DNA from 3 places in the Bradyrhizobium lablabi genome. Region 2 is predicted to be linked to each of the others. Evidence: predicted binding sites of a transcription regulator. Region 2 holds the regulator's gene; each other region holds the start of a gene.
The links. The regulator LexA, encoded in region 2, represses DNA repair genes until DNA is damaged. The targets are predictions, from matches to a motif close to TGTTCNNNNTGTGTTCNG.

Region 1 (10,138 bases), 1.7 Mb from region 2:
ATCGACTACTCTCTGGTAGACGACGGAGTGGGCCCTGCGTACCGGTTCGAATACGGCGTCGAGATGCTGGTGTGGGCGCAGGTGATGGCCTATCGGACCGACGCCTTCAAGGGCGCCGCGCCCAAAGGCTGGGCGGACTTCTGGAACACCAAGACGTTTCCTGGCGACCGGGCCATGATCGGCACTGGCGCCGGCAACTGGCCCGAGCTGGAATTTGCGCTGATGGCGGCCGGCGTGCCGGCCGACAAGCTCTATCCCCTCGATATCGACAAGGCTTTCGCGAGCTACGACGAGATCAAGAAGGCTGTCGTCAAATGGTGGGACACCGGCGCCGTGCCGATCCAGCTCCTGACAGACCGTGAGGTCGCCATGACAACCGTCTGGAATGGCCGCATAGCAGCGCTGCAGGCGGCGGGCGTTCCGGCTGCCATAAGCTGGGATCAGGGGCTGATGAAGCGCGACGCCTGGGGCATCGTCAAGGGCGCCAAGAACGCAGTGAATGCCATGAAGTTCGCCGCATACTCGACCATGGCGATCCCGCAGGCACGCGTCTCTTTCGGAATTCCGTACGGCTCGGTCAACAGTAAATCGAACCAATACATTCCGCCCGAACGGCTTGCCGTCCTGCCGAGCGCCCCCGACATCAAAACTCAGCTCGTGAGCTACAATTACGATTGGTGGATCGAGAATCGCGACACGGTCGTCGGCCGCTTCAACAAATGGCTGCTGACCTAATGGTGATGAACGCAGCTGGCCGCGGCGCGTCGGTATCGCTCAACGACCTGGAAAAGAGCTACGATCGCGCGGCCGCGGTGGCCGGGGTTTCGCTCGACATCGATTCGGGCGAATTCCTGACGCTGCTTGGACCGAGCGGGTCGGGCAAGACGACGACCTTGATGATGATCGCGGGCTTCGAGACGCCGACCCGCGGCGACATCGCCATCGACGGGAAGTCGGTCGTCGCGATGCCGCCGTATCGCCGCAACATCGGCATGGTATTCCAGAACTACGCTCTGTTTCCTCATCTCACCGCGGCTGACAATATCGGATTCCCGCTGAAACAGCGGGGCGTCGGCCAGGCAGAGCGGGCAAAGCTAGTCAGCGAGGCGCTTGAGCTGGTGCACTTGCCAGGCTATGATGAGCGCTATCCGCGCCAACTTTCCGGTGGCCAGCAACAGCGTGTCGCATTTGCACGCGCTATCGTGTTCAAGCCGCGCCTCCTCCTGATGGACGAGCCTCTAGGGGCGCTCGACAAGCAGCTCCGCGAGAACCTACAGCTTGAGATGCGCCGCCTTCATGCCGATCTCGGCATCACATTCATCTACGTGACGCACGACCAGGAAGAAGCCCTCATCATGTCCGACCGCATCGCCGTCATGAACGAGGGGTTGATTGCTCAGGTCGGGCGGCCCGAAGATCTCTACGACCGACCGAGCAGCCGCTTCGTTGCCGCCTTCCTTGGCGAGTCGAATTTCCTGCCGGCCATAGTGCGCGGCATCGAACACGATGTCGTTGTGGTGGAGTGCGAAGGCGCGATCATCCGCGCCCTGTCTCCCAGTCCGCCCGCCACGGGCGAGAAGGTCACGCTCACGACGCGTCCGGAGCGTATCCGCTTCGCCGACGGCGCCTGGAGTTCGACTGCGCTGCAGAACCGCCTCAGCGTCACCGTGACCGAGGCGCTCTTTGCGGGCGAACGCTGCCGCTACATGCTTCAGGCGAGCGACGGTACCGCCATGGTGCTGAAGGAGCCGTCGAGTGCGGCGATCCGCCGTCGCGCGGTCGGCGAGCGGGCAGAGATCGCGTGGTCGGTCGCGGATACGATCCTTGTCTGAGATGGTCGAAGTCCGATCAATCGGACCGGCCGCCACGCGGCAAGTCGGCGTGCGGCGGTCGTGGCAGCCGTCCGTGCCACTGCTGCTTGCGGTACCGCTTCTGCTCTTCATGTTGGCGTTCTACGTAGTGCCGGTGCTGTCGATGTTGATGCGCAGCGTCAACGATCCGGCCTGGACGCTGTCGCATTATGCATCCCTGACAGGCGACACAGTCTTCCTGAAGGTCCTCTCGAACACGCTCTACACCTCGTTGATCGTCACCCTGGGGGCCCTGGTACTGGGTTATCCCGTAGCCCTCTCGCTGGTGCGCGCGCCGCGTTTCGCGCCGGTGATCCTGATCCTGATCCTGCTGCCGTTCTGGACCAGCGTGCTGGTCCGCAGCTACGCCTGGATGGTGCTGATGGGCCGGCATGGCCTCATCAATGAGGCGCTGCTCGCGGTGAACATGATCGACCGGCCGTTGCGCATCCTAAACACGCCGCTGGCGACGCGGATCGCGATGATTCACATCCTACTGCCTTACATGGTTCTGCCGATCGCCAATGCGCTTCGGCAGATCGATCCGTCGTTGGCGCGTGCGTCATCCGGGCTTGGCGCCACGCCGGGGGCGACCTTTCGACAGATAACCCTGCCGCTCTCCATGCCGGGCGTCGCTGCCGGAGTGCTGCTAGTATTCGTGCTGGCCCTCGGCTTCTACATCACGCCGGCCATGCTCGGCGGCCCGCGCGAGATCACGCTGTCGATGCTGATCGCCCAACAGGTCGATCAGCTCAACTGGGCATATGCTGCTACCCTGTCGGCGGTGCTGCTCGCGACAACGCTCGCCATCATCGCGGCCATCTATCGCCTGCCTGGCGTCGGCAACGCGCTCCGAATGAGTGCACGATGACGGTCGCCCGCCTGCTGCTCGCGACAGTGGTCGGGTTGATCCTTCTGTTCCTCGCCTTGCCCATCGTCGTCGTGATGGTGGTCTCGTTCTCTTCGGCGACCTACCTCACCTTTCCGCCGTCAGCCTTCGGTATGCGTTGGTACACTGCTTATTTCACCAGCGACGATTGGCTGCGCCCCACCTGGCTCAGTCTCTGGGTCGCGGCGTGCGTGGTCGTGCTTGCGACGTTCCTCGGCACGCTGGCGGCCATTGGCATCGGCCGCCTGCCCAGAGCGCTGCGCGTGCTGGCCTCTGCTCTCATCGTGTCGCCTTTGATCGTGCCGGTGATCGTCGCGGCGATCGGCATCTACTACGCCTTCGCCCGCTACGGCCTGGTCGGCACGCCGGTTGGCCTGATCCTCGCCCACACTTGCCTTGCGGTGCCCTTCGTGTTCATCAGCGTGAGCGCCAGCCTGGCGGGCATCGACCCCCGCCTGGAGCAGGCCGCCCTTAGCCTCGGCGCCACACCCAGCGGCACTTTTTTCCAGATCACATTGCCGCTTATTCGACCGGGCGTTCTGGCGGGCGCCCTGTTCTCCTTCGTCACGTCGTTCGATGAACTGATCGTTGCGCTGTTCATGTCCGGCTCGGGCGCAGTCACACTGCCGCGCCGCATGTGGGACGATGTGCTCTATCAGATCGAGCCAACCATCGCCGCGGTCTCGACCCTAACCATCGTGGTGACGGTTGTGTTGATGGGCTGCGCCCATCTCCTGCGAAAGCGAGCGCCCACCTGACCCTGGCCAAGCCGAGACGCCGCGGTTATAGTTGACCGTACGGGAATTTCCTTGGACGCCAAAGTCGTTCAATTTCTGTTTGGGCGATCGTCATAAAGGGCCTTGCCAATTAATGAAGCCATTTTTCCCAACGATTGCCTAGCCTCTTGATTTTGTTGCTTTCCCTGGCTTCCCTAGGAAGTCCCACCTTGATCCGACGACGCCTTCAGAAACCGTCGAATCACCTCAAATGATCACCATCAGCGAGTGTCGGTATCGGTGGTCGCGCCTCCCCCAGCTTTCTTCGGGTGCCTCGGAAACGATCGCCGCGTCATCTCTCGTAGCTCTGAAAGTCCGATTTGGCCTTTGGCAACTGGCCGCCGCTAGTCCGATCCATCTTGACGTGAAATCCGAACTCCTTACCCGCGGCTGGCGCGCCGTTGGCAACAAAGGGCCAGAGAAACAGTCCACGCCGCGAACATGACCGGTGACCAAATCATTTAGCAGAACCGGAAACTCGATAGCTTGCGGAAGCGGCGCCGTCGCGAACAACGCGGTGCCGGCGGCAGCCTATATGTGCTGCAGCGTCGCGAGATTTTCGGAGCTTCACCAGTGGTGCGCGTTTTGTAATATTGCGTCGGCCCTGCAGACGGTGACACTCCGCCACCTTCGACTTACGGACTCACGCCCTCGATAGCCATGTCGCGAAACTTGGCGTACTGCTCACCCTTCTTGTGAGCCGCCTGCCACTCAGGGTTATTCCACCATTTCTGCAGCTGGTCCATGTTCTCGAACTGAACGATGACCAGGCGTCCCCTCGGCGGTTCACCGGAGAGCGAAACGGGCTTGCCACGCGCGAGGAAGCGTCCGCCAGCCTCTGCGGTAGTCTTCTCGGCGACGGGCGCGACCACTTTCATGTAGTTGTCTTGATCGTTGACCTCATTATCGGCGACGACATACGCCGGCGGCCTCTTCTGTGCATCAACCGTGTGAACGCCGAATGCTCCGATGGCAATGCCGGCCAGCAATGCCGATGCTGTTGCCCACGCTGTTTTCATCGATCTCCTCCCTTGGATTACGGCGAGACCTGTGCGCTCCCAGCTGTTCCATGATACCAAAACGGGCCGTTGAGTTCGAGTCAAATCTCGCAACTCGGTGCTGCCGCGATCTTTAAGCCACCCAGCAAACCACCACCCCGCTTCAGGCATGACAAAGTCCCGGTTGCATCCTCATTTTCGGTCCGCGACATCGAGACCTTCACGATAGACCGCAATCATTCCACCTTCGTTCGGACTATCTCCGTCACTGACTTCGTAAACTTTGAGATCAACACGCCGCTGCTGCCCAGGGCTGCAGCTTTCGAAAGCGTGACGCTCTTATGTGTCCTTCACTCTTATGAGTCCCACGACAAGGTCCGAAATGGGTACATGGACCGGCCTCGGTTGTCTCAATACAGGTAGTCGAGCCAAGTCCCGTTCAGATAGTCGCAGCGAAGCTTACACGCATCTGGCGCATGGTTCTTTTCTACGAAGATTATTGTTAAGCGGGATCCCGTGGGCGACTAATGAGGTCTCGATTAAGCGGACATTCGTGAGCGACCGCTTTTGGCGCAAAGCGGACATCGACCAAATATCCGATTCTTCGGGTCTATGGTCCCGCTCACTGGTGCCGCGGCTGCTGACAGCCGATCGCGGTCTGGGCCGCCTTGCAGGCGCTGCTCGCCGGTGCCACACTTGGCGTCAAGTCCGACGGCAAAGACCGGGCAAACGGGCATGCGGGACGATAGAGGGAACGATGAAGCTCGCCGCGAACCTGTTCGCCGCCCTGCTTGTGCTGCTCGCGGCGCAGCCGGCATCGGCGCAATCCAGTTATCCGAACCGGCCGGTGAAAATCTTGGTCGGCTTCACACCCGGCACGGCTCCCGACCTTGCGGCGCGCATTCTTGCGGACCGGTTTTCGGAAGTCTGGGGTACGCCGTTCGTGGTCGAGAATATTCCCGGCGCCGGCAGCAACATCGCCACCGAACGCGTCGCCAAGGCGGCCGCGGACGGCTACACGTTGCTAATGGGCGGCAACCCGGCGCTGGTCATCAATCCGAGCTTGTATGAAACACTGCCATTCGACCCGCTAAAGGACTTCGAACCGATCTCGCAGGTATTCATCGCGGCGAACGTGCTCGCCGTTCCGCCCGATCTGCCGGTCAAGACCGTGGCCGAACTGGTGGCGCTCGCCAAAGCGGAGCCCGGCAAGCTTTCCTATGGCCATGCCGGCGTGGGCACGTCGCAGCATCTGGGCGCCGAATTGTTCAAATACATGGCGCATGTCGATATTGCACCAGTGCCCTATCGCGGCACCACGGCGTTAATGCCGGACCTGCTCGCCAACCGAATCAACATGTCGTTCGCCAATATTGTGAACGTGGTGCCGCTCGCGCGCGAAGGGAAATTGCGCGCGCTGGCCATCACCTCGATCAAGCGCTCGGCCCTGGCGCCCGACCTGCCGACCATGGCGGAATCCGGATTCCCTGGCTTCGAGGCCGTGCCGTGGTTCGGCCTGCTCGCGCCGACCGGCACGCCGAAGGATGTTCTGGATAAATTGCACGGCGAAACCGTCAAGGCCCTGGCGATGCCGGAGGTGCGCAAGAAGTTCGACGAACTTGGCCTCGAGCCGGTCGGCAACACGCCGGCTGAGTTTACCGCGATCATCAAGAAAGAAACGCCCGAGTGGGCAAAAGTCATCAAGGATGCCGGCATCAAGCTCGGCAACTAGCTCGGCCTTCCAGGCCCAACACTTTGGAAGATTGTCGACGCGTCGCAATTTGTCGCCTGCCCTGCCGAGGGCAAAACGGACTTTTCAGGAGAGCTGTTTCTGGCGCAAAGCGGCCGTTCGTGCGCAAACAGCATCCCGTGACTAAGGAATAAGTAGAGAATCTATCAGTTTGGAATCAGGCTCGGGGAGGGGCGCTTAGCCGTTCACAGTGGGAAGCCGCGACATCAATGCTTCGGTGGCGCGTGCGAACATCGGGGCGTTCGTCGCAGCCGCTTTCATCCCCTCCGAGCCGAACGCCGCCGTAGCGTCGGCCCACTGCCGCAGATTCTGCGCCATGGCTGGATTATTTTTGGTGAGTTTGTGGTGAGTTTTACTTTAACCGACTTCAGGGGCATTTGACTAAGTAATTGATTTTATGGCGCACCCGACACGATTCGAACGTGTGACCTTTGCCTTCGGAGGGCACGGCTCGAATAACGGCCCATGTTTGACTGAAAGCCGTTCGAATTGCCAAAGGCGAGTTATGGGTTGAAAGGGAGGGCGTGGCGCTACCGCTGCGTCCTCTTGCGCCGGACACGCGGCAACCCACCGACAACCCGATGCGCGCAAACAGATTGCGGCGGACTCCGTTGACGCCGTCGAGCGGGGACACGACATATCCTGTACCGTCGATCCAGGTCACTGCTCAGGAGCAAGATATGAACGCGCCGCCAAGCATCGATCCGGTCACCGCGCATTCTGACAGCGACGTTGTGCACTGGCTGATAAACGACACGCGCGATGAGCGCTTCATTGACAATATTTTCGCAGAACTGTGTGTCCGACTCCAGCGAGCGGGCATTCCCGTCAAGCGGGCGTCGCTTCATGTTCTGATCAACCATCCGCAATGGCTTGGCGCCCGGATTATGTGGGCCGACGGGTTGCGCGAAGCCGAGATTGCGAGAGTCGACTACGATGTCAGGGAGCGATCCGAATACATCGATAGTCCCGCCAACGAAATCCATGACGGTGCCACCGAGGTGCGCGAGAATCTCGAACGCGATCCCTCGCTGGGCCGCAAGCACGCCATCTATGACGAGATGCGGGCGAAAGGCCTGACCGACTATGTGGCGTGGCCGCTGTACCATACGCTCGGCAAGCGGCATATCGTGACCTTTGCAACCGACCGGCCCGGAGGTTTCGACGACGCGCATATCGCCGGCCTGTTGAAACTGTTGCCGGTTCTCGCGCTGGTCAGCGAAATCCGTATCAAGAACCGGCTGGCGCGAACACTGCTCGAAACCTATGTCGGGTCGCATGCCGGCGAACTCATTCTGGCCGGCGCCACCAGGCGCGGAAGCGGGACGACGGTACGCGCCGCCATCATGATCTGCGATCTGCGTGATTTCACCCGGATCTCCGACAACTGGCCGCGCGATGACGTGATTGATCTTCTAAACGGCTATTTCGACGCGATGTCGGAGCCGATTGCGCGACATGGCGGGGAAATACTGAAATTCATCGGCGACGGTCTGCTCGCCATTTTTCCGCTCAGCCAGCCGTCGGCCTGCGCAAATCTACTGCATGCCGTGGCCGAAGCCCGTCAGGCCATGGTTGCCCTGAACGAAAAGAACAGCGAAACCGGTCGTGCGCCGCTGAATTACGGCATCGGCGTCCACGTCGGAGACGTCATGTACGGCAATATCGGGTCGCGCACTCGGCTCGACTTCACCGTCATCGGTCCGGCCGTCAACATGGCTTCGCGTCTCGAAACCCTCACCAAACAATTGGGGAGAACGGTGCTGCTGTCCCGCGCGTTCGCCGACTTCGTCGAAAGCGATTTCGATCTTGAACGCGTCGGCGAATATCCGGTGCGCGGCTTCAACGACCCAATCGAGCTGTTTGCGTATCACGGCTGAATGCCGATCTATCGTCAGGTGCCGAGCCGCCCCCAAGCGGCGCGAACTCGTCAAACGGCCACTATGAGCGAATGTCGGTCTCGGTGGTTGCTAGTCCTCGCAACAAAAGCTCAGACTCTCAAAGACAGGTAGAGCCACGGCTTTCTGTCAGGACTGGTGTCTGCGCGATCTTCACCGATCGCTTGACACTCGTCGTTGTTGTTCCCATTATGTTCTCTCTGCGAGACCTCCTCGAAACGTCATGGGCGAACGGTTGGGATGGCAACGACAGCCACCATCCTCCATGCGGACCTGGATGCCTTCTATGCCTCCGTAGAGCAGCTGCTTGACCCTTCGTTGCGTGGCAGACCCATTGCCGTCGGTGGTGGGGTTGTGCTTGCTGCTTCTTACGAAGCCAGGGCCTTCGGGGTTCGCGGCGGCATGCCGGGACGGCAAGCGTGCGAACTCTGTCCGCAACTCACCTTTGTCAGCGGGCATTTCAAGGAATACCAACGGCTGGGCGACGCCGCCATCAAAGTGATCGGCGATTTCACACCCCTCGTCGAGCGGATTTCCATCGACGAGGCCTTTGCCGACGTCGCGGGCTGCACCCATCTCTTCGGTCCGCCTGCCGAAATTGCAAGGGCAATCCGCCAACGAGTGCGGGCGGAGCTTGGCCTTCCGATCTCAGTCGGTGTAGCGCGCACCAAGCATCTGGCAAAAATTGCTTCGCAAGTGGCCAAGCCCGACGGGCTCGTGGTTGTCGATCCCGACACTGAGCTGAAATTCCTTCACCACCTGCCCGTCGAACTGATGTGGGGAGTGGGTCCGGCCACAAGGGCACGGCTGGCCGAGATCGGCGTGCTAACTATCGGGCAGCTGGCAAAGACACCGGGATGCTCGCTCAAGCAGGTGCTTGGTTCCGCGGCAGGGGCGAAACTCGCTGCGCTGGCGTGGAATCGTGATCCACGAGAAATCAAGACTCACCGCCGGGCTCGATCGGCAGGAGCGCAGTCGGCGCTTGGCAGGAAACCTGCCGAAGAGCGAGTTTTTCGACCCACCCTGCTTCACCTTGCAGACCGAATCGGCAGCCGGCTCCGGGCCAAGTCCAGGCCTGGGCGAACCGTGACGGTCCGCGTTCGCTTCGCCAACCTGAACTCAGTCACCCGCTCGGCAACGCTTGATGCACCAATCTCAGCGACCGTGATCCTTGCCGAGCTCGCCGAGGAGCTGGTGCGCGCACTCCTCGCGGATCACCCTCACGAGAAAACCATCTCGCTCCTGGCGATTTCTGTGTCGCATCTCGAGGAGCACTGGGATGTGGAGTTGGAACTCCCGCTTGGGCTTACAGATGAAGCACGCCGCCCCGGCACCAAAAAAGGCATGGCACGTTGGGCGGCCGACCATGCCGTCGATAGGATCCGCGATCGCTTCGGATGGGATGCTATCGGATATGGATCGGTGGCGCTGGGCACCTCTCCTTCCGTTCCCGACGAGTTTCGCAAACTCGCCGAAAAGGACCTGTGACCGTCACCAGTACATCGTGCGTCCAAGGGTACGCGCTTCTGAGACAAACCGGGCCGCAGCGACCATCGTTCTCCCTGAGAACGCCGCAACGAAATCGCAACGAATTGGGTGAAACGACCGTGAACAAACGTGGCGGAAACACCTGGCACGACAAGAAAAATCAATAACTTAGAAAATGTTCACTGCGTTCGGGACGCTGGTGCCCTCTCGCATAATCAAGCCGCGGATCACACGCTAGCGAGACTAATTCTCAAGTTAAGCAATCACCACGAAAAGCTGAGGAGGCGGCCAACATGGGCGGCGCGATTATCGGGCAGACTGGCGCTCGAATCGCGCATCCGGCGTTACTCATGGTGATCATGCGCGCGTCGCGGAGTGGCGCCGTGTGAAGCCCGACCAATATGCCTAACATTGACGACTTGCCGATTCCGTATCCTTGTCGTGACCGACAATTTCTAAAGTGATCTCAATACCCATGCGGATGACGAT
Region 2 (10,138 bases):
TGTCGGGTGCTGAGGTCGCCACGCAACGCTCGTTCTTCATGACGGCGGTGGTGCTCATCGCGGTCATGGTCGACCGCCGCGCGGTGACATTCCGCACGCTCGCGGTCGCCGCGATGATCGTGCTGGCGCTTGCGCCGGAGGCGCTGGTGCATCCGAGCTTTCAGATGTCTTTTGCGGCAACGCTCGGCCTCGTGGCGCTGGTGCAAATCGGCATGCCGCGTTTGTTTGCCTCGCCCGACAATTCGGCGACGGCAAAAGTGGCGCTATGGGGCGGCCGCGAGATCATGACGCTGGCGCTGGCCTCGCTGGTGGCGGGGTTTGCGACCACGCCCTATGCCGCCTTTCATTTCCACCGCGTCACGCCCTATGGCGTGCTCGCCAATCTCGCGGCGATGCCGGTAGTTTCAGCCGTGGTGATGCCGGCGGGCATGCTTGGCCTGCTCGCGATGCCGTTCGGCCTCGACGGTGTGTTCTGGTGGCTGATGGGCGTCGGCATCGACTGGATGATCGTGGTGACGGAGTGGGTCGCTCGCCTGCCGGGCGCGATCGGCCGCATGGCGGCGTTCGGGACCGGGCCCATGATCGCGGCGAGCGCGGGGATCATCCTGCTCGGGCTGTTGCGGACGCCGCTGCGCTGGTCGGGTGCGGCCGTGCTGGTGCTCGCCACGGTGTGGGCGCTCGCCGTGCCGCAGCCGGATATCCTGATTTCCGGCGACGGCCACAATGTCGGCGTCCGCGGCAAAGACGGCCGGCTGCATCTGATGCGGACCGGAAAGGACACGTTCTTAATGAAGGAATGGCTCGCCGCCGATGCCGACGAGCGGCAGCCTGTCGATGCTTCCCTGGCAGAGGGCGTCTCCTGCGATGATTCAGGCTGCGTGGCGCAGCTCGCCGATGGCGGTTTTGTCGCGCTGTCGCTCAAGCCCGAGGGGCTCGCCGACGACTGCGCCCGCGCTACGCTCTTGGTGGCCGCGCGGCAAACGCCGCCGGCGTGCGCGTCCCTCGTGATCGACCGCGATCGCTTGCAGCGACAAGGCACCATCGCGCTCCGACGGACCGGAGCCGGATTTGCGGTCGAGGCGGTGAGGCCGAAGGGTTATGACCGGCCGTGGTCGCCCGCGGTCGCAGGCGATAGCGAGACCGAGGCGGCGCTCGTTCGTCCCGCGGCTGTGCCGAAGGCCGTGGACGCGACGCCGGCGGAGGCCGATCAGCAGGGGGAGGAGTGAGGTGGACACGTCTCTTCTCCTCATCCTGAGGAGCGGCCTCTTGGCCGCGTCTCGAAGGATTAGGCCCGCACTGGGGCCTCATGGTTCGAGACGGCGCAAGGGCGCCTCCTCACCATGAGGAGAGAGGAAGTTCAATACTTCCGATAAAGCCCGATCAGCTTGCCCTGAATCTTGACCCGGTTGGGCGGCAGGATGCGGACCTCATAGGAGGTGTTGGCGGGCTCGAGCGCGATCGAGGCGCCGCGGCGGCGGAAGCGTTTTAGGGTGGCTTCCTCGTCGTCGATCAGCGCCACCACGATGTCACCGGTCTCGGCCGTCTCGTTGCGCTGGATCAGCGCCATGTCGCCGTCGAGGATGCCGGCATCGACCATGGAATCGCCGCGCACTTCGAGCGCGTAATGCTCGCCGGAGCCGAGCATGTCCGGCGGCACGCTGATGGTGTGGCTTCTGGTCTGCAGCGCCTCGATCGGCGTACCGGCGGCGATCCGGCCCATCACGGGGACCGCGACCGGACGGCTGCCATCATCATCCGCGCCGACGCTCGAAGAGCGCACCTTGCCGAGCGTGCCTTCGATGACCGAGGGCGTAAAGCCGCGGCGGCTGTTGCCGTTACCGGCGGCCGAAAGCTCCGGCAGCTTGATGACCTCGATGGCGCGGGCGCGGTTAGGCAGGCGGCGGATAAAGCCGCGTTCTTCCAGCGCGGTGATCAGGCGATGGATGCCGGACTTCGAGCGCAGATCGAGCGCGTCCTTCATCTCGTCAAAGGAAGGCGGGACGCCTGATTCCTTCAGGCGTTCGCTGATGAATCGCAGGAGTTCATATTGTTTGCGCGTGAGCATCTCGAGCGTTCCTCAGTTTGATCATGTTGATTGATTCCGAGACGTCTCTAGGAAAGACCCTTGGCGAAACACGAAGGGGAGCCAGCTCCCATTTGTAGACACCAAGACTCGAAACAAATCATGAACGGACACTATATGTTCCATATGTGTTCCGCAACCACTTAATTAATCGTCAACGAGGCAGCTTTTGTCGGAACCGCGGCCCTGAGACGTCAGTCCGGAAGCCGCAGGATGTCGCAAGCCGAGCCCGCTTTAGCTGCGGGCGCAAACGGCGGACGTATCACAAGTGCCCGTGCCGCAGCGAGATTCGCAAGCAGCGAAGAATCCTGATGGTTGACCGGCGTGGCGATCAGTTTGCCGTCGTCGCGCACCTCAAGCCGTGCGCGCAGATAGTCTTCGCGCTGGTCGTTGGCGACGACGTCGCGTCCGAGCAACGCGGTTTCTCGCGCGTGGTGGATGTCGGCGCGGCCCGACAATGTGCGAATCAGCGGCACCAGGAACAGGAACGCGCAGACATAGGACGAGACGGGATTGCCGGGCAGGCCGATCACCCGCATCGCGCCGAGTCGTCCGTGCATCATCGGCTTGCCCGGCCGCATCGCGATCCGCCAGAAGGCCATCGTGACGCCTTCGGCCTCCAGCGACCGCTTGACGAGGTCGTGGTCGCCGACCGACGCGCCGCCGGTGGTGATGAGAATGTCGGCGCCAGCCTCGCGGGCGCGGCGGATGCCTTGCGTGGTGGCCTCCACGGTATCGGCGGCAATGCCGAGGTCGACGGTCTCGGCACCCTCGGCGCGCGCCAGCGCCCGCAGTGCATAGCCGTTGGAATAGACGATCTGGCCCGGGCCGGGGGTCTGGCCCGGCATCACCAGTTCATCTCCGGTCGCGAGCAGGGCGACCTTCGGCCGGCGGCGCACGGCGAGGGTCGGGTAGTTCATGCCGGCGGCGAGCGAGAGATCGCGGTCGGCGAGACGCGTCCCCTTGGCCAGCAGCACATCGCCCTTTTTGAAGTCGATGCCGGCGGGGCGGATATGCCGTCCAGCGACCGCGGCTTCCGTGATCGTGATGCCGCCATCCTCGGCGACCGTATCTTCCTGGATCACGACGGCATCGGCGCCGTCGGGGATCACGCCGCCGGTGAAAATCCGCACCGCCTCTCCCTTACCGACCGTTCTTTCGAACGGCCGGCCGGCCGCGACCTCGCCGGTGACCTTGAGCCGCGCGGCGACCGCAGACGCATCGGCCGACCTCACCGCATAGCCGTCCATCGCCGACATCGCCTGCGGCGGCTGGGTGCGCAGCGCCGCGACGTCGCGCGCGAGCACGCGATGATGGGCCGCGTCGAGCGCGACCATTTCCTCAAGGAGCGGCTCGGCGCCCGCGAGCACCGCCGCTAGCGCCTCAGTGACCGGCATCAATGCCACGGTATCACTCCCTAAATCCCAAGCGCGGCCAGCGCCCGGGCGACGTCATCGGACGACGTCACCTGAACCGCCGTCAAGCCCCGCGCCCGCGCCCCTTCGACGTTCTCGGCGAGATCATCGAAGAACAGGATGCGCGAGGCAGGAACGCCGATCGCGTTGACCACATGATCATAGGCCGCCGCATCCGGTTTCCGAAGCCCGATCGTGGATGACAAGAATATTTTACGGAAATGGCCGAGCAGGCCGGCGTATTTTACCGAGAAATATTCGACATGGGCATTGTTGGTATTGGAGAACACGTAGAGCGGCAGGTGTTTTGCCGCGCGCGCCAAAAGCGGTGCGATGCCGGGCATTTCGCCGGCAAAGATCGCGTTCCAGCCTTCCAGGAACTCCGCATCCGACAGTTTTATGCCGAGTGCTGCGCGCAAGGTTTCAAAATAGGCGGCGTCGCTGATCTTGCCGACCTCATGACGCCGATAGGCCTCGGCCCGAACGAAGCGTTTGACGATATCCTCAGGTTCGCAGCCGGCATGACCGGCCCAGCAGCTAATCGCCTTGCCGAAATCGATATCGAGCACGACGCGGCCGAGATCGAACAACAGCGCGTCGGCGGAGCCGGGAGAGAGTGGGGGGTGGGTCATTGGCGGTCGCATACAGAAAAGGAAGCGTATTGGCCGTCAATACCGATACGGCTCGATCTCCAGCAACGGAAACGCGCTGAACACGCTCGGCAAATTGGTCGGGCTCGCCGCGTGCAGATAGGATTTGTCGAGCTCGGCGAACGAGGTGAGGCCGAGTAGCCCGAGGCACCGGATCACTTCGTCCTCGAGCAATTCTAGCATCCGCACGATCCCGGCTTCGCCCTTGGCCGCGAGCGCCCAGCATTGCAGGCGCCCGATGCCGACGAGGTCGGCGCCGGAGGCGATCGCTTTCACGATATCGGTGCCGCGGCAGAACGAGCCGTCGACCATGATCTTCGCGCGACCGGCGACGGCGGCCACGACCTCGGGCAGCACCTGCATGGCGCCGCGACCGTGATCGAGCTGGCGGCCGCCGTGGTTGGAGACGTAGATCCAGTCGACGCCGTGATCGAGCGCGATCGCGGCATCCTCTGCCGTGGCGATGCCCTTGATCACCAGCGGTATCTTGAATTTGTCTTTTATCAATTTCACCGTGCGCCACTCGAGTCCCTTTTGAAAATCGCCACCGGTGGCGCGGACGCGGCTGGCGCGGACATAGCGTTTGGCGATGTCGCGCTCACGCCGGCTGTAATGGGCGGTATCGACGGTGAGACAGAACGCGGAATAGCCGCATGCGGTCGCGCGGTTGACGCAATCTTCGACATAGGCGTCGCCGCCGCGGACATAGAGCTGATACATTCTCAGAGCATCCGGCGCGGCCTCGGCGGTCTTCTCCAGGCCGGGCTCGGAGACCGAACTCAGCATATGGGCCGCGCCGAAGCTGCCGACCCCGCGCGCGACGCTCGCAGCCGCCCCGGGATCGAATAATTCGAGGGCGCCGACCGGCGCCAGCACCACCGGCAAGCGCAATTTGCGGCCGAACAATTCGACCGACGGATCGACCTTGGTGACATTGCGCAAGACCCGCGGCCGGAACGCGATCTCGTCGAGCGCCATGCGGTTGCGCCGCATCGTGGTCTCGGTCTCGGCGGCGCCGACGATATAGTCCCAGCAATTCTGGTTGAGGTTGGCGCGCGCCTTGCGCACGAATTCGTGTAGGTTCTGGAACTCTTCGCCGCTGGCGCCGAGCTCGACCGCCGGTGGGATGCGGGTCGCTTCGTTCATCAAATCCTCCCCTTCGAATGCCTTGCCTTTGTCATCGCCTATCGCGTCCTGCGCTTCCGCGCCATCCCGAAATTTGCCATGGCAGGTATCGGCGGGGCGGGAGCCCACCACCCATGTCGTCCCGGCCTTGAGCCGGGACCCATCGGTTTCAGTTGTTAGAAAGCCGTCTGGCCCCAGCGCTACATTGAGGAGCCGCGGCGCCGCGATGAGCGCAATTGCGCTCACGCTGGGGTCCCGGCTCAAGCCCGGGACGGCACCGGAGCTATTGCAGCGCCCACATGCTGTCACCGTAATTCTGATATAGTCAGCAGCGTCACGTGCAATTCGACGACGACGAATATCAGCAATCGGCGAGGGCATCATGAATTTTGTCACCGTTAAGAACGGGCCGATCGATCTCAACGTGGCCATCGAAGGTCGCGGCCCCTTGATCCTCTGCGTTCATGGCTTTCCCGAACTCTGGTATTCGTGGCGCCACCAGATCGCTCATTTTTCAGAGCTTGGATACCAGGTGGCGGCGCTCGACGTGCGCGGCTATGGCGGTAGCTCCAAGCCGCGCGAGATCGCGGCATATTCAATTCGCAATCTGGCGTCGGATGTTGCGGCCGCGATCGATCAACTCGGTGGTGGAACGGCCATCCTCTTCGGCCACGATTGGGGCGCGCCAATTGTGTGGAATACGGCACTCCTCCACCCAGGCAAAGTGAGAGCAGTCGCAGGGTTAAGTGTTCCATACGTTCCGAGGGGAGCCGCGCCGTTTATCGAAATGGCCAAGGCCTTGTACAAGGACCGCTTTTTCTATCAGCTCTATTTCCAGAAAGAGGGGGTGGCCGAAGCGGAGTTTGAGGCCGACATCCCCACCGGCTTGCGAAAGGCTTATTTTGCTCTCTCAGGCGCGGCGCCCCTCAATAAGTGGCTCGAACATAAGCCTACTGACGCGAAGCTATTGGATGGATTGATCGATCCTCAACCGTTTCCCGATTGGCTCAGCGAGAAGGATTTGCAGGTCTACGCTGAAGCATTTCGAGCGGGTGGCTTTCGCGGTCCGCTCAATCGCTATCGGGCGCTGAACATTGATTTTGAGGAAATGGCGGACTTCGCCGGAAAGCCCGTGACGCCACCGTCATATTTTATCGGCGGCGAGCGTGACGCGGTTCGCGCTTTCGTTCCGGGAACCGATCGGTATGCGAACCCGGGGATGGCCTGCTCCGACTTTCGTGGCTCCGCTATTCTGCCGGGCATCGGTCACTGGGTGCAGCAGGAAGCGCCACGAGAGACCAACGCGGCGCTCGAGGGTTTTTTGAAGGGAATTTAGAAAGACTCAGAGCTCCCGGGCGAGGGGCTGCAAGCCTCCTATATTCGGCTTTCCAATTTCAAAAAACCTGCGACAATCTTATTCGCCTGAAACCTAAAGTCGCTTCCACTGCTTGAAGGAGAATGGCCATGCCGCAATTCGTCATCGAAAGAAACATGCCGGGGGTCGGGAAACTCAGTCAAAATGATCTCAAAGCGGCGTCTCAGGGTTCATGTACAGTCATTCGAAATCTTGGCCCGGAAATTCAGTGGGTGCACAGCTACGTCACCGACGACAAGGTCTACTGTGTCTATCGGGCACCCAGCGAGGATCTCATTCGCAAGCACGCCGAAACCGCTGGTTTCCCAGCGAACAGCATTGCGCGCGTGCGCGCGACCATCGATCCGACGACCGCTGAATAACGCGGCTTGAGGCGGCTGGAAGTAGGGCGGATTAGCGATAGCGTAATCCGCCGTTACGCCGGCCCGAGATGGCGGATTACGCTGACGCTAATCCGCCCTACGTGCTGCCATCACGGTTGGCCATCGCGAACGGGTCGACGGCCCATGCGTTGCCGCCTGCGATGCAACTGTTGAAGGCGGCAAGCCACTGATCGATTGGCATCAGACGTACGCCACCCTTGTCCTCAGGACCGATCGCTTCGCTGACGAACGGCATTCGATCAGCCGGGCGACGCACCACTTGAGCGATATGATTGATACCTCGCGTGCGAGGGAAGTTTGTCTCCCAACCAAAGGTTCCAAGGTTGAGCCCGATGGTTGCGTAATTTGGCAATGTCGCAACCGTGATTTCACAACCAGTAAGAAGGGTTGGCGTGCGAGATTCGATTTCCGACACGATTCGATCAGACCACGCCACGCAGGCGCCGATATCGGCGGCATCGAAGATATCTTTGCCCGCGGCGCTATTCTGCGCTCGCATGGCCTCCGTCAGTAGCACGCCTACCCAGCCCGAGCAGTCGATAACCGGTGGCAGCGCATCAAGCCCCGCAGCCTTGGTGCCCCGGCGATAGCCAACCCGGTCCGTGTATCTCTCGACAAGCTCCCACATGCGCAACTCGGCCGCCGAGAAGTCTGGCATCTGGTTATATCCTGGTGACCCATCCTAATTATATCATCGTTGCCGACCAGGATAAGATGACTTTTCAAATCGAAAGGGAGATCGGCCGATGCCGTCCACACACATTGCGGACCTGCGTGCGCTGCTGGAACGGGAAAAAGGCGTGCTGGTGCCCGGCGCGCCGAACGCGCTGGCCGCGCGGATCATCGCCGATCTCGGCTTCAAGGCGATCTATCTGACCGGCGCGGGCCTGACCAATATGCATCTCGGGCTGCCCGATCTCGGCTTCATGGATCTCACCATGGTCGCCGAGCACACCATGGCCATTCGCGGCGTGGTCGATCTGCCGCTGATCGTCGATGCCGACACTGGATTCGGCAACGCCATCAACGTCACCCACACGGTCCGCTCCCTGGAGCAGGCCGGCGCCAGCGCGATCCAGCTCGAAGACCAGCACGCGCCAAAACGCTGCGGCCATTTCAGCGGCAAGGAATTGATTCCGGCTGAGGAGATGGTGAACAAGATTCGCGCCGCCGTGGACGCCCGCCGCGACGGTCTCGTGATCATCGCGCGGACCGACGCCTGCGCGGTCGAGGGGTTTGAGGCCGCGATCGATCGCGCCAGCCGCTATGTCGAAGCCGGCGCGGACGTGACCTTCGTCGAGGCGGTCAAATCCATCGCCGACCTCAAAGAAGTGCCGAAGCGTCTCGCCGTGCCGCAGCTCTTGAATATGGTGCTCGGCGGCCAGACCCCGATCGTGGACCAGAAGGCCGCCGCCGAAATGGGCTTTAGCATCGTGCTCTACGCCAACGCCGCGCTGCAGGGCGCCGTCCAGGGCATGCAGACCGTGCTGAAGGCGTTGCGTGATGCAGGCCGGCTCGATGAGGCCTCCGTCGCCTCATTCGAGGAACGGCAGCGCCTGGTCGGCAAGCCGGCATATGATGCGATGGAAGCGCGATACGCGACGGCGTCGCATCGCTACTAGAGCGTGATGACTTTAGGTTGAGACACAGCGGTGACTTCTCCCTCGCCCCGCTCTTGCGGGGAGAGGGTTGGGGTGAGGGGCCGTTTCCGCGAATGCTGAAGCACAACGTACGCGGAGAATCCCCCTCACCAGGATCGCTGCGCGACATAGCCGAAGCTTCGCTTCGGCGTCCTTCTTATCTAAGGACGGCCGCCGTAGGCGGCCTATGCCTCTCCCCGCAGGCGGGGCGAGGTGATCGAACTTGCGCAGGCGACGATTCAACCTAAAGTTATCACGCTCTAGAAAACCGTCATTGCGAGCCAACGGGTCGGCAGGGTGTCGGCGTGCGCCGCGTTCAGCGCGCCGGTTAGAATCAAGATAGTGCCAATGATCGTGCGTTTCATTTGATTTCTCCTTGTCGCGCAAGTTCATCAGCGCAGTCATCGGTCGCGATGGCGCAGGCAAGGGGTTCGAACGCGGGCGATTACAAATTGGACAGGAAACCGCATGACCCCGGCTTTGTCGCCGCGATGCGATCCACCCGCGCCCTTGCGACCCGCCTCTGAAGCCAGCTCATGGTCCTGTGAAAAAGGTCGTTTTTCATCGGGCACGCTTTGGCCGCCCTTACGTGCGAGTTGCCGTTTGTCGGGGTGAACCCAACGCGCCAATTGTTTAGCTGGTTGGTGGAAAAAAGCTTGATGAAGATCAACGCGGCAATGCGATTCACGGCCCTAAGATTTCACGCAAGCGACTGTGAAGCCGTGGGCGGCATCATGAAGCGCACCCGACCAAGAACCAAGTCATTTGAAGACCGAATAGCCGAGCATGGCCGGAAGCTGAAAGAAGAGGCTAACCTGCTGCCGCCCGGCAAAGAGCGTGACGAGTTGGTGGAGAGGGTGAGACAAACCGAAATGGCTACTCGCGTTACCGAATGGCTCGGGTCAGGCGGAGTGCGGTCGTCCAAATAGTTTGCCCGACGGGCAAATCAGCAAATTTGTGTCCAGCCCCCTTTGCAAAAATATTCCGCTTCGCGTCCAACCCAAATCACTTTTAAAATAATCGCCGTCTCGTCCCACTCGAGGGGCGCTTCGCGGTCGTCACGAACGCGGGATGGGATGCGGTGGACGCTGATAGTGCCATTGACGAACGGCACGAAGGCGGACGGCGAAGTCGTGTGGTCCTGACACCCCGACGCTGGTGTCAAGTTGGCGGAAGTAATTCCGCCGATGACGGTGGCAAAAGAGCCCGGTCACCGGGGAGAGCACGAAGTAAGCCGTTAAAACCATTGCGTGCGGGAATGCCGGGTTGTTCCGGTGGACCTGTGGTGACTAACGCGCGTGATTACTACACTACACGCGCGGCTGCGGGTGCATCGGCACCCGGCATTCCCCACGCCCTCTAAGGGGCGGAGAATTCTTTCAAGACTCGGACGCATTGCGCCGCGGGAATGCGAAGTTGTATCCAACCGTCATTGCGAGGAGCCAACGGGTCGCGCGAACGCGCGCC
Region 3 (10,138 bases), 2.2 Mb from region 2:
GTCGAGCGGGGACACGACATATCCTGTACCGTCGATCCAGGTCACTGCTCAGGAGCAAGATATGAACGCGCCGCAAAGCATCGATCCGGTCACCGCGCATTCTGACAGCGACGTTGTGCACTGGCTGATAAACGACACGCGCGATGAGCGCTTCATTGACAATATTTTCGCAGAACTGTGTGTCCGACTCCAGCGAGCGGGCATTCCCGTCAAGCGGGCGTCGCTTCATGTTCTGATCAACCATCCGCAATGGCTTGGCGCCCGGATTATGTGGGCCGACGGGTTGCGCGAAGCCGAGATTGCGAGAGTCGACTACGATGTCAGGGAGCGATCCGAATACATCGATAGTCCCGCCAACGAAATCCATGACGGTGCCACCGAGGTGCGCGAGAATCTCGAACGCGATCCCTCGCTGGGCCGCAAGCACGCCATCTATGACGAGATGCGGGCGAAAGGCCTGACCGACTATGTGGCGTGGCCGCTGTACCATACGCTCGGCAAGCGGCATATCGTGACCTTTGCAACCGACCGGCCCGGAGGTTTCGACGACGCGCATATCGCCGGCCTGTTGAAACTGTTGCCGGTTCTCGCGCTGGTCAGCGAAATCCGTATCAAGAACCGGCTGGCGCGAACACTGCTCGAAACCTATGTCGGGTCGCATGCCGGCGAACTCATTCTGGCCGGCGCCACCAGGCGCGGAAGCGGGACGACGGTACGCGCCGCCATCATGATCTGCGATCTGCGTGATTTCACCCGGATCTCCGACAACTGGCCGCGCGATGACGTGATTGATCTTCTAAACGGCTATTTCGACGCGATGTCGGAGCCGATTGCGCGACATGGCGGGGAAATACTGAAATTCATCGGCGACGGTCTGCTCGCCATTTTTCCGCTCAGCCAGCCGTCGGCCTGCGCAAATCTACTGCATGCCGTGGCCGAAGCCCGTCAGGCCATGGTTGCCCTGAACGAAAAGAACAGCGAAACCGGTCGTGCGCCGCTGAATTACGGCATCGGCGTCCACGTCGGAGACGTCATGTACGGCAATATCGGGTCGCGCACTCGGCTCGACTTCACCGTCATCGGTCCGGCCGTCAACATGGCTTCGCGTCTCGAAACCCTCACCAAACAATTGGGGAGAACGGTGCTGCTGTCCCGCGCGTTCGCCGACTTCGTCGAAAGCGATTTCGATCTTGAACGCGTCGGCGAATATCCGGTGCGCGGCTTCAACGACCCAATCGAGCTGTTTGCGTATCACGGCTGAATGCCGATCTATCGTCAGGTGCCGAGCCGCCCCCAAGCGGCGCGAACTCGTCAAACGGCCACTATGAGCGAATGTCGGTCTCGGTGGTTGCTAGTCCTCGCAACAAAAGCTCAGACTCTCAAAGACAGGTAGAGCCACGGCTTTCTGTCAGGACTGGTGTCTGCGCGATCTTCACCGATCGCTTGACACTCGTCGTTGTTGTTCCCATTATGTTCTCTCTGCGAGACCTCCTCGAAACGTCATGGGCGAACGGTTGGGATGGCAACGACAGCCACCATCCTCCATGCGGACCTGGATGCCTTCTATGCCTCCGTAGAGCAGCTGCTTGACCCTTCGTTGCGTGGCAGACCCATTGCCGTCGGTGGTGGGGTTGTGCTTGCTGCTTCTTACGAAGCCAGGGCCTTCGGGGTTCGCGGCGGCATGCCGGGACGGCAAGCGTGCGAACTCTGTCCGCAACTCACCTTTGTCAGCGGGCATTTCAAGGAATACCAACGGCTGGGCGACGCCGCCATCAAAGTGATCGGCGATTTCACACCCCTCGTCGAGCGGATTTCCATCGACGAGGCCTTTGCCGACGTCGCGGGCTGCACCCATCTCTTCGGTCCGCCTGCCGAAATTGCAAGGGCAATCCGCCAACGAGTGCGGGCGGAGCTTGGCCTTCCGATCTCAGTCGGTGTAGCGCGCACCAAGCATCTGGCAAAAATTGCTTCGCAAGTGGCCAAGCCCGACGGGCTCGTGGTTGTCGATCCCGACACTGAGCTGAAATTCCTTCACCACCTGCCCGTCGAACTGATGTGGGGAGTGGGTCCGGCCACAAGGGCACGGCTGGCCGAGATCGGCGTGCTAACTATCGGGCAGCTGGCAAAGACACCGGGATGCTCGCTCAAGCAGGTGCTTGGTTCCGCGGCAGGGGCGAAACTCGCTGCGCTGGCGTGGAATCGTGATCCACGAGAAATCAAGACTCACCGCCGGGCTCGATCGGCAGGAGCGCAGTCGGCGCTTGGCAGGAAACCTGCCGAAGAGCGAGTTTTTCGACCCACCCTGCTTCACCTTGCAGACCGAATCGGCAGCCGGCTCCGGGCCAAGTCCAGGCCTGGGCGAACCGTGACGGTCCGCGTTCGCTTCGCCAACCTGAACTCAGTCACCCGCTCGGCAACGCTTGATGCACCAATCTCAGCGACCGTGATCCTTGCCGAGCTCGCCGAGGAGCTGGTGCGCGCACTCCTCGCGGATCACCCTCACGAGAAAACCATCTCGCTCCTGGCGATTTCTGTGTCGCATCTCGAGGAGCACTGGGATGTGGAGTTGGAACTCCCGCTTGGGCTTACAGATGAAGCACGCCGCCCCGGCACCAAAAAAGGCATGGCACGTTGGGCGGCCGACCATGCCGTCGATAGGATCCGCGATCGCTTCGGATGGGATGCTATCGGATATGGATCGGTGGCGCTGGGCACCTCTCCTTCCGTTCCCGACGAGTTTCGCAAACTCGCCGAAAAGGACCTGTGACCGTCACCAGTACATCGTGCGTCCAAGGGTACGCGCTTCTGAGACAAACCGGGCCGCAGCGACCATCGTTCTCCCTGAGAACGCCGCAACGAAATCGCAACGAATTGGGTGAAACGACCGTGAACAAACGTGGCGGAAACACCTGGCACGACAAGAAAAATCAATAACTTAGAAAATGTTCACTGCGTTCGGGACGTAGGGGGGCGCAGGACGATCCCGACCCGCCGGCCACCTCCACAAACAGCCACAGTTCGTTGCTGGTGTTTGCAACTTTGGTTCTCGGATTGCCCGGATCGGCCAACCAATCCATCCGTTCACTACGCTGCCTCAAATAGCAATTTGAGATGGTTGTGCCTCCCCGCAACCACGCGTTTCCGGTACCGGAAAGAAACAGCCCGCCTTTGGCGGGCTGTCAATATCGCGCAATACCTGACAAGTGCACAAACATTGATCAAGAAAAGCAAATTAGTGTTGCTTGCTAACGAAATATACCTCCGACTATGTTGCGTTGCAGCGCGATATCCTTCCTAGCGGCGCTAGCTGCGACAACGGAGGCACGATGACGTGTTCTGCCCTCAAGGTGCTCTCGTGGTGCGGCGCAATAGCCGGCCTCATTGCTGGAGGGTTGGTCGCCCCCACGCCGTCGGCCCGGGCAGCCGGCGTCTTGAAGGTGGCGATGACCGCGGGCGATCTGCCGGTCACGACGGGCAATCCAGACCAAGGCTTTGAAGGCTTTCGATTCGTCGGCTGGAATCTGTACGACGCCTTGATTAACTGGGATCTGTCTAAGAGCGACAGGGCGTCGGACATCAAGCCTGGCCTCGCGACCGAGTGGCATGTCGATCCGGCCAACCACAAGCGCTGGATCTTCACCCTGCGACAGGGCGTGAAGTGGCATGATGGCTGCGACTTCACGGCCGACGACGTCGTCTGGAACTTCCAGCGCATCAGCGACCCCAAGGCGCCGCAGTTTTTCACGCAGCAATTTGCCCTGTCCCGCGCCTACCTGACGAACTTCGACAACATCGAGAAGATTGACGACCATAGCGTCGCCATCACCACGAAATTCGTCGAATCGCTGTTTCCGTATGACATGTCCTACGTGCTGATGATCAGCCGCTGCCGGGCGGAGGCGCTGCACTATGACTGGACTGCCTACGCCAATCAGCCCTCCGGCACCGGCCCCTATCGCTTCGCCAGCATGACCGCACATGAACGCATGGAGCTGGTGCCGAACAACGATTACTGGGACAAGGCGCGCGTGCCGAAGCAGGACCGGCTGGTGCTGCTGCCGATGCCGGAGGCCGCGACCCGCACCGCGGCGCTGCTCTCCGACCAGGTGAATTTTATCGAAGCGCCGGCGCCGGATGCAATCCCCGTGCTGAAGCGCGCCGCGATGCAGATCGTCTCCAACGCCTATCCGCACAACTGGCCGTACGTTCTGAACTTCACCCGCGGTCCCTTCACGGACCTTCGCGTGCGCCAGGCGGCGAATTACGCCATCAACCGCGACGACGTGGTGGACCTTGTCGGCGGCATGGCGACACCCGAATATGCCGAGGTGCCGCCGACCCTGCCGTATTACGGCCATCCGGTGATCTACAAATTTGACAAGGCGAAGGCGCGCGCCCTGCTGAAGGACGCAAACTGCCTGCCCTGCAAGGTTACGCTGGCCATCTCCACTTCCGGCTCCGGGCAGATGCAGTCGCTGCCCATGAACGAGCTGGTCAAGCAGCAACTGGAAGACGCCGGGTTCGAGGTCACGCTCAATGTCATGGATTGGAACGCGCTGCTGGATGTCGCCCGCTCGGGCGTACCGAAATACCCGAACGTCGACGGAATGAACGCCTCTCGCGGCCTGCTGGATCCGGTGAGCGCCATTGTCAAACCGGTTGCCACAGCCTACTGGTCGCCCGCCGGCAGCAATTGGGGTCATTTCGGCACGCCGGAAGCGGACGCGCTGGTCAAGCAGATCTTCGAGGAGTTCGAACCTGAGCAGCGGCTGGCGCTGCTGACCAGGCTGCACGAATACGAATCCGAGCAGGCGCTGATGATCTTCGTCGTGCACGACCTCAACCCGCGCGCGCTGTCGCCGAAAGTGCATGGCTTCGTGCAGGCGCAGAACTGGTTCCAGGACCTGGCGCCGATCACGGTCGATCCTTAAAAGGAGCGGGCATGCTCGGCTACGTCATCCGCCGCGTGCTATTCGCGATCCCGATCGCGCTCGGCGTCAGCGTCGTATGCTTTTCCCTGGTGTATCTGGCGCCGGGCGACCCGTTGCAGACGGTGCTGCCGCCGGACGCGACGGCCGAGACCATCGCGATCGTCAAGCACGCCTATGGCTTCGACCGGCCGATCCCGGTGCAATACGCGATCTGGCTGTGGCACGTTCTGCACGGTGACTTCGGCCGGTCGATCGCCAGCCAGCGCGCGGTCACGCTGGAGGTGTTTGGCGCGCTCGGCAATACGGCGATGCTGGCGCTGTTCGCCGCGCCGCTCTCGTTCATCGTGGGCTATGGCATGGGAGCGCTGGCCGGCTGCTTCCCCGGGCGGGCCACGGACCGCATCGTGACGGGCGCGGCGGTGATCGGCGTCAGCCTGCCGAACTACTGGCTGGGGCTGGTACTCGTGATCATCTTCGCGGTCGAATACATGGTGCTGCCCGCCAGCGGGATGGGGCAGTCCGGCTCGGCCGCCTTCACGCTATGGCACTGGAGCGACGCGCAATTCCTGGTGCTGCCAGTGATCACGCTGGCGATGATCCCGATCGGCATCATCGCACGCACCACGCGCGCGGCCGTGGCGGAGGTCCGGAGCCAGGATTTCGTCACCACGCTGCGTGCCATGGGGCTGGGCGAGGGCGCGGTGATCCGGCATGTGCTCAAGAATGCTTCGCCACAGGTGCTGGCGGTGATGGGGCTGCAATTCGGCTATCTGATGGGCGGCTCCATTCTGGTGGAGACGGTGTTCACCTGGCCCGGCAGCGGCTTCCTGCTGTTCAAGGCGATCATCAACCGCGACATCCCCGTGCTGCAGGGCACGATCCTCGCGCTCTCGCTGATCTTCGTCGCCACCAACCTGGTCGTGGACCTGTTGCAAGCGGTGCTGGACCCGAGGATCCGCCGAGCATGAACGAGAGAGCGGTGGTGGCGCAGGGCGCGATCCCGGCGGATTCCGAGGTCGACGGCGCGCCCGCGATTCGGGTGGGCGGCTATTGGCTGTCGGTGCTGCACCGGCTGCGCTATGACTGGGTGACGCTCGCCTTCGGCGTCGTGGTGCTGGCGATCGTGATCGTGGCGATCGCGGCCCCGCTGATCGCGCCGTTCGACCCGTACCAGCAGAGTATTGTCGGCCGGCTCAAGCCGTTCGGCTGGCGCGGCCATCCCTGGGGCACCGACGAGTTGGGCCGGGACATGATGAGCCGGCTGATCCATGGCGGCCGGATCTCGCTGGTGATGGGCCTGGCGCCGGTTTTGATCGCAACGCTGGTCGGCGGCACGCTGGGCGTGATCGGCGGCTTCGCCGGGCGTCTGGCCAATACCGCCATCATGCGCACCATGGACGTCTTCTACGCCTTTCCGTCCATCCTGCTGGCGGTCGCGATCTCCGGCGCCATGGGCGGCGGCATGATCAATGGCATCATCGCCTTGAGCCTGGTGTTCACCCCCGCCATGTGCCGCGTGGCGGAGACGGCGACCGCGCAGGTGAAGAACCTGGACTACATCGAGGCCGCCCGCGCCAGCGGCGCGGGTACGCTGACCATCATACGCTACCACGTCCTGGGCAACGTGCTGGGACCGGTGTTCATCTATGCCTCCAGCCTCGTCAGCGTCAGCATCCTGCTCGCTTCGGGCCTGTCCTTCCTGGGCCTGGGCGTGCAGCCGCCCGAGCCGGACTGGGGCCTGATGCTCTCTACCCTGCGCCAATCGCTCTACGTCGACCCGCTGGGCTGCGCACTGCCAGGTATCGCGATCTTCATTACCTCTATTTGCTTTAATCTCGTCAGCGACGGCGTGCGCGGCGCGATGGATGTGCGTGGATGAGCGCCGCCGTGGAGGTGCAGCCCTATGTAGATCCCAGGGATCGCGGCGGCGCCGCTCAGCCGATGCTGATCGCGCGCGAGCTGCAGCGCTATTTCCGGGTGAAGGGTGCGGGCAAGGGCGCCGTGGTGCGCGCCGTGGATGGCGTGTCGTTCACCCTGTTCAAGGGTGAAACCCTGGGCGTGGTCGGGGAGTCCGGCTGCGGCAAGTCAACGCTGGCGCGGCTGCTGCTGCATCTGGTGGTACCGGACTCGGGCGAACTGGTGTTCGACGGCGACGCCGTGGGCGAGACCGGCGGCGTCAACGTCGGCGATCTGCGCCGTCAAGTGCAGATGGTGTTCCAGGACAGTTACTCCTCGCTGAACCCGCGCATGCCGGTGCAGGATTCTGTCGCCTTCGGCCCGATGGTGAACGGCCGCACCAAGACGGAGGCGCGCCGGATCGCACACGAGATCCTGGTCAAGGTGGGTCTGCGGCCGGATCTGTTCGGCCCGCGCTACCCGCACGAGCTTTCCGGCGGGCAGAAGCAGCGCGTCAACATCGCCCGCGCGCTCGCGGTCGGGCCGCGCATGGTGATCCTGGACGAAGCCGTCTCCGCGCTGGACAAGTCGGTCGAGGCCCAGGTGCTCAACCTGCTGAGGCAGCTCAAGCGCACACTGAACCTGACCTACCTGTTCATCAGCCACGACCTCAACGTGGTGCGCTATATCAGCGACCGCGTGCTGGTGATGTATCTGGGCCAGGTGGTGGAGCTTGGCCCGGCGGCCGAGGTATTTGCCCGAGCGCGCCACCCTTACACCCGGGCGCTGCTGGGTTCTCGACTGTCGATGGATGCCGGGCGGCGGATTGAAGCGCCGCCTTTGGTGGGCGACCCGCCCAGTCCGATCGACCCGCCCTCCGGCTGCCGTTTCCGCACCCGATGCCCCCACGCCGAGGCCGTGTGCGAGGCGCGGATGCCGACACTGGGGCTCTGGGCGGACCGCACCTCCCACGTCGCGGCATGCCATATGACGACACCGGATTCCGGTCACAGCCTGGCGGGGTCCGCCTGATGGACGGCAACATCGTGGCAGCCGCGCCGCTGCTGGACGTGCAGAACCTCACCGTCAGGTTCGTGAGCCGCGAGGCGACGGTGACCGCCGTCAGCGGCGCCACTTTCAGCCTGCGCGGCGGCGAAGTGCTGTGCCTGCTGGGCGAGTCCGGCTCGGGCAAGTCCGTTACGCTGCGCGCGCTGATGCGGCTGCTGCCGAAGCAGGCGCAGGTGGCGGGCCGGGTCGAGCTCGGCGGACAGGATGTTCTCGCGCTGGAGGGGAAGGCGTTACGGGCTTTTCGCGGCGGCGCGGTAGCGATGGTGTTCCAGGAGCCGATGACCGCGCTGGACCCGGTCTATACCATCGGCCAGCACCTGGTGGAGATGATCCGCCGACACAAGGGCGGCACCAGAGCTGAGGCCCGCGCCCGCGCGATCGAGCTGCTGGATCTGGTCAAGATCCCATCCGCCGCGCGCCGGCTCGATGCCTATCCGCATGAGTTGTCGGGAGGGCTGCGGCAGCGCGCGATGATCGCGATCGCGCTGTCCTGCGGGCCGCGGCTGCTGCTGGCGGACGAGCCGACCACGGCGCTGGACGCGACGGTGCAGATCCAGGTGCTGATCCTGCTGCGCCGCCTGCAGCAGGAACTGGGGATGGGCACCATATTCGTCACCCACGATTTGGGTGTGGCGGCGGAGATCGCGGATCGTGTGGCGGTGATGTATGCCGGGCGGGTGATCGAGGAGGGGCCGGTCGCGGACGTGCTGCGCGCGCCGGCGCACCCTTACACCGCAGGGCTGCTTGCCTCCACCGTGCACGACCAGGCGCCGGACCAGGAGATCGCCGCGATCCCGGGGAGCCCGCCCGATCTCCGCCGGCTGCCGCCGGGCTGCAGCTTCGCTCCGCGCTGCAGTCTGGCCACGGAGGCGTGCCGCCAAGCCTTCCCCGACCCGGTCTACCCGGCGCCGGGCCGGATGACTCGCTGCCTGCGCGTCGCGGACGTGTTGCCGGGCCTGATAGGAGAGCCCGCATGAAAAGCGTTAGCGCCTTTTTGCCCGGCGCGTCGGTAAGGGCGGACGGGCTTGATGCTGGCACAGGGCCTATGGCGTGGCAATCGCCCGCGCTCCGGTGCCACCTGCAAATTTTACCAAACGCAACCCAGCGGTGAGGTGGATCATGACCGTAAAAGCGAAACTCGTGGACGACATGACCGCGTCGATCGCGACCTGGCATGGCGTGGCGCCGCCCAACGACGTCGCCCTGCGCATGCTGGGTGATCTGGAAAAGCTCATCCGCGATTTCGAGGCGCTGCGCGGCACGCTACGCTTCGAGGACGAGCCCTCGAGCTTCGAGGCGGCCCTGCGCGAAGCGGCGTCGATCGGGGTGCGCTCATGACGGCCATCGGGCTTGATGTCGCCAACCTGTCGCTGGTCCAAGCGGCGGAAGCGGTGCGCCAGGGTGAAGTGAGTGCGGTGGCGCTGCTGGAAGCGTGCCTCGCCAACCTCGACGCCCACGAGGAAGCGGTGAACGCCACGATCTGGGTGGACAGGGAAGGCGCGTTCGCCGCGGCCCGCGCCGCCGATACGAAGCACGCCGCGGGCGGCCCGATCGGCTCGCTGCACGGCCTGCCGCTCGCGCACAAGGATATGTACTACCAGGCCGGCCGCCTCTCCACCTGCGGCTCGGCCATTCGCAAGGATTTCGTGCCCAGCTACAGCGCCATGGTCATCGAGCGGCTCGCCGCGGCTGGCGCTTACGCCTTTGCCGGCCTGAATATGGCGGAGTTCGCGCAGAACGGTACCGGCCACAATCGTCATCACGGCGATTGCCGCAATCCCTGGAACCTGCCGTATATCACCGGCGGTTCCTCCAGCGGATCGGGGGCGGCGGTCGCATCCCGCTTCACCTTCGCGGCGCTGGGTTCGGACACCGGCGGGTCGATCCGTCTTCCCGCCGCGGCGAACGGGGTGAGCGGGATCAAGCCGACGCAGACGCGCGTCAGCCGCTACGGCGTGATGCCGCTCTCCTTCTCGGCCGACAATGTCGGCCCGCTCGCCCGCACCGCGCGCGATTGTGCCCGGATCCTGAGCGTCATCGCCGGGCACGACCCGCGCGACCCGACCAGTGCCGAAATGCCCGTGCCCGATTACGAGGCTGGGCTGAACGGCGACCTCTGCGGCGTGCGCGTCGGCGTGCCCACGACCTACTTCCTGGACGACGTGGACGCTCCAGTGCAGGCCGCGTTCGAGGCTTCGCTGGCCGTGCTGGCCGGGCGCGGCGCCACGCTGGTGCCTCTGAAA

Region 1: a site for LexA is predicted at 8,343-8,360, ahead of dinB (DNA polymerase IV). Genes of this name have one in related genera too.
Region 3: a site for LexA is predicted at 1,461-1,478, ahead of dinB (DNA polymerase IV). Genes of this name have one in related genera too.

The regions. Positions count from the first base shown of each region.
Region 1 covers NZ_LT670844.1:5,985,324-5,995,461, forward strand. Annotated here, with positions in the region: gene B5526_RS27905 (ABC transporter substrate-binding protein) at 1-735, shown strand, start outside; gene B5526_RS27910 (ABC transporter ATP-binding protein) at 741-1,832, shown strand; gene B5526_RS27915 (ABC transporter permease) at 1,834-2,721, shown strand; gene B5526_RS27920 (ABC transporter permease) at 2,718-3,497, shown strand; gene B5526_RS27925 (DUF1330 domain-containing protein) at 4,151-4,534, opposite strand; gene B5526_RS27930 (Bug family tripartite tricarboxylate transporter substrate binding protein) at 5,271-6,245, shown strand; gene B5526_RS37990 (hypothetical protein) at 6,441-6,581, opposite strand; gene B5526_RS27935 (adenylate/guanylate cyclase domain-containing protein) at 6,944-8,143, shown strand; gene dinB (DNA polymerase IV) at 8,402-9,649, shown strand.
Region 2 covers NZ_LT670844.1:7,639,377-7,649,514, forward strand. Annotated here, with positions in the region: gene B5526_RS35815 (ComEC/Rec2 family competence protein) at 1-1,226, shown strand, start outside; gene lexA (transcriptional repressor LexA) at 1,358-2,065, opposite strand; gene B5526_RS35825 (molybdopterin molybdotransferase MoeA) at 2,278-3,489, opposite strand; gene B5526_RS35830 (HAD family hydrolase) at 3,501-4,130, opposite strand; gene B5526_RS35835 (alpha-hydroxy acid oxidase) at 4,167-5,294, opposite strand; gene B5526_RS35840 (alpha/beta fold hydrolase) at 5,656-6,609, shown strand; gene B5526_RS35845 (DUF4242 domain-containing protein) at 6,738-7,010, shown strand; gene B5526_RS35850 (hypothetical protein) at 7,108-7,689, opposite strand; gene B5526_RS35855 (isocitrate lyase/PEP mutase family protein) at 7,778-8,653, shown strand; gene B5526_RS35860 (general stress protein) at 9,073-9,243, opposite strand; gene B5526_RS35865 (hypothetical protein) at 9,328-9,600, shown strand.
Region 3 covers NZ_LT670844.1:1,892,342-1,902,479, reverse strand. Annotated here, with positions in the region: gene B5526_RS08915 (adenylate/guanylate cyclase domain-containing protein) at 62-1,261, shown strand; gene dinB (DNA polymerase IV) at 1,520-2,767, shown strand; gene B5526_RS08905 (ABC transporter substrate-binding protein) at 3,327-4,931, shown strand; gene B5526_RS08900 (ABC transporter permease) at 4,943-5,899, shown strand; gene B5526_RS08895 (ABC transporter permease) at 5,896-6,810, shown strand; gene B5526_RS08890 (ABC transporter ATP-binding protein) at 6,807-7,859, shown strand; gene B5526_RS08885 (ABC transporter ATP-binding protein) at 7,859-8,872, shown strand; gene B5526_RS08880 (hypothetical protein) at 9,015-9,233, shown strand; gene B5526_RS08875 (Asp-tRNA(Asn)/Glu-tRNA(Gln) amidotransferase GatCAB subunit A) at 9,230-10,138, shown strand, end outside.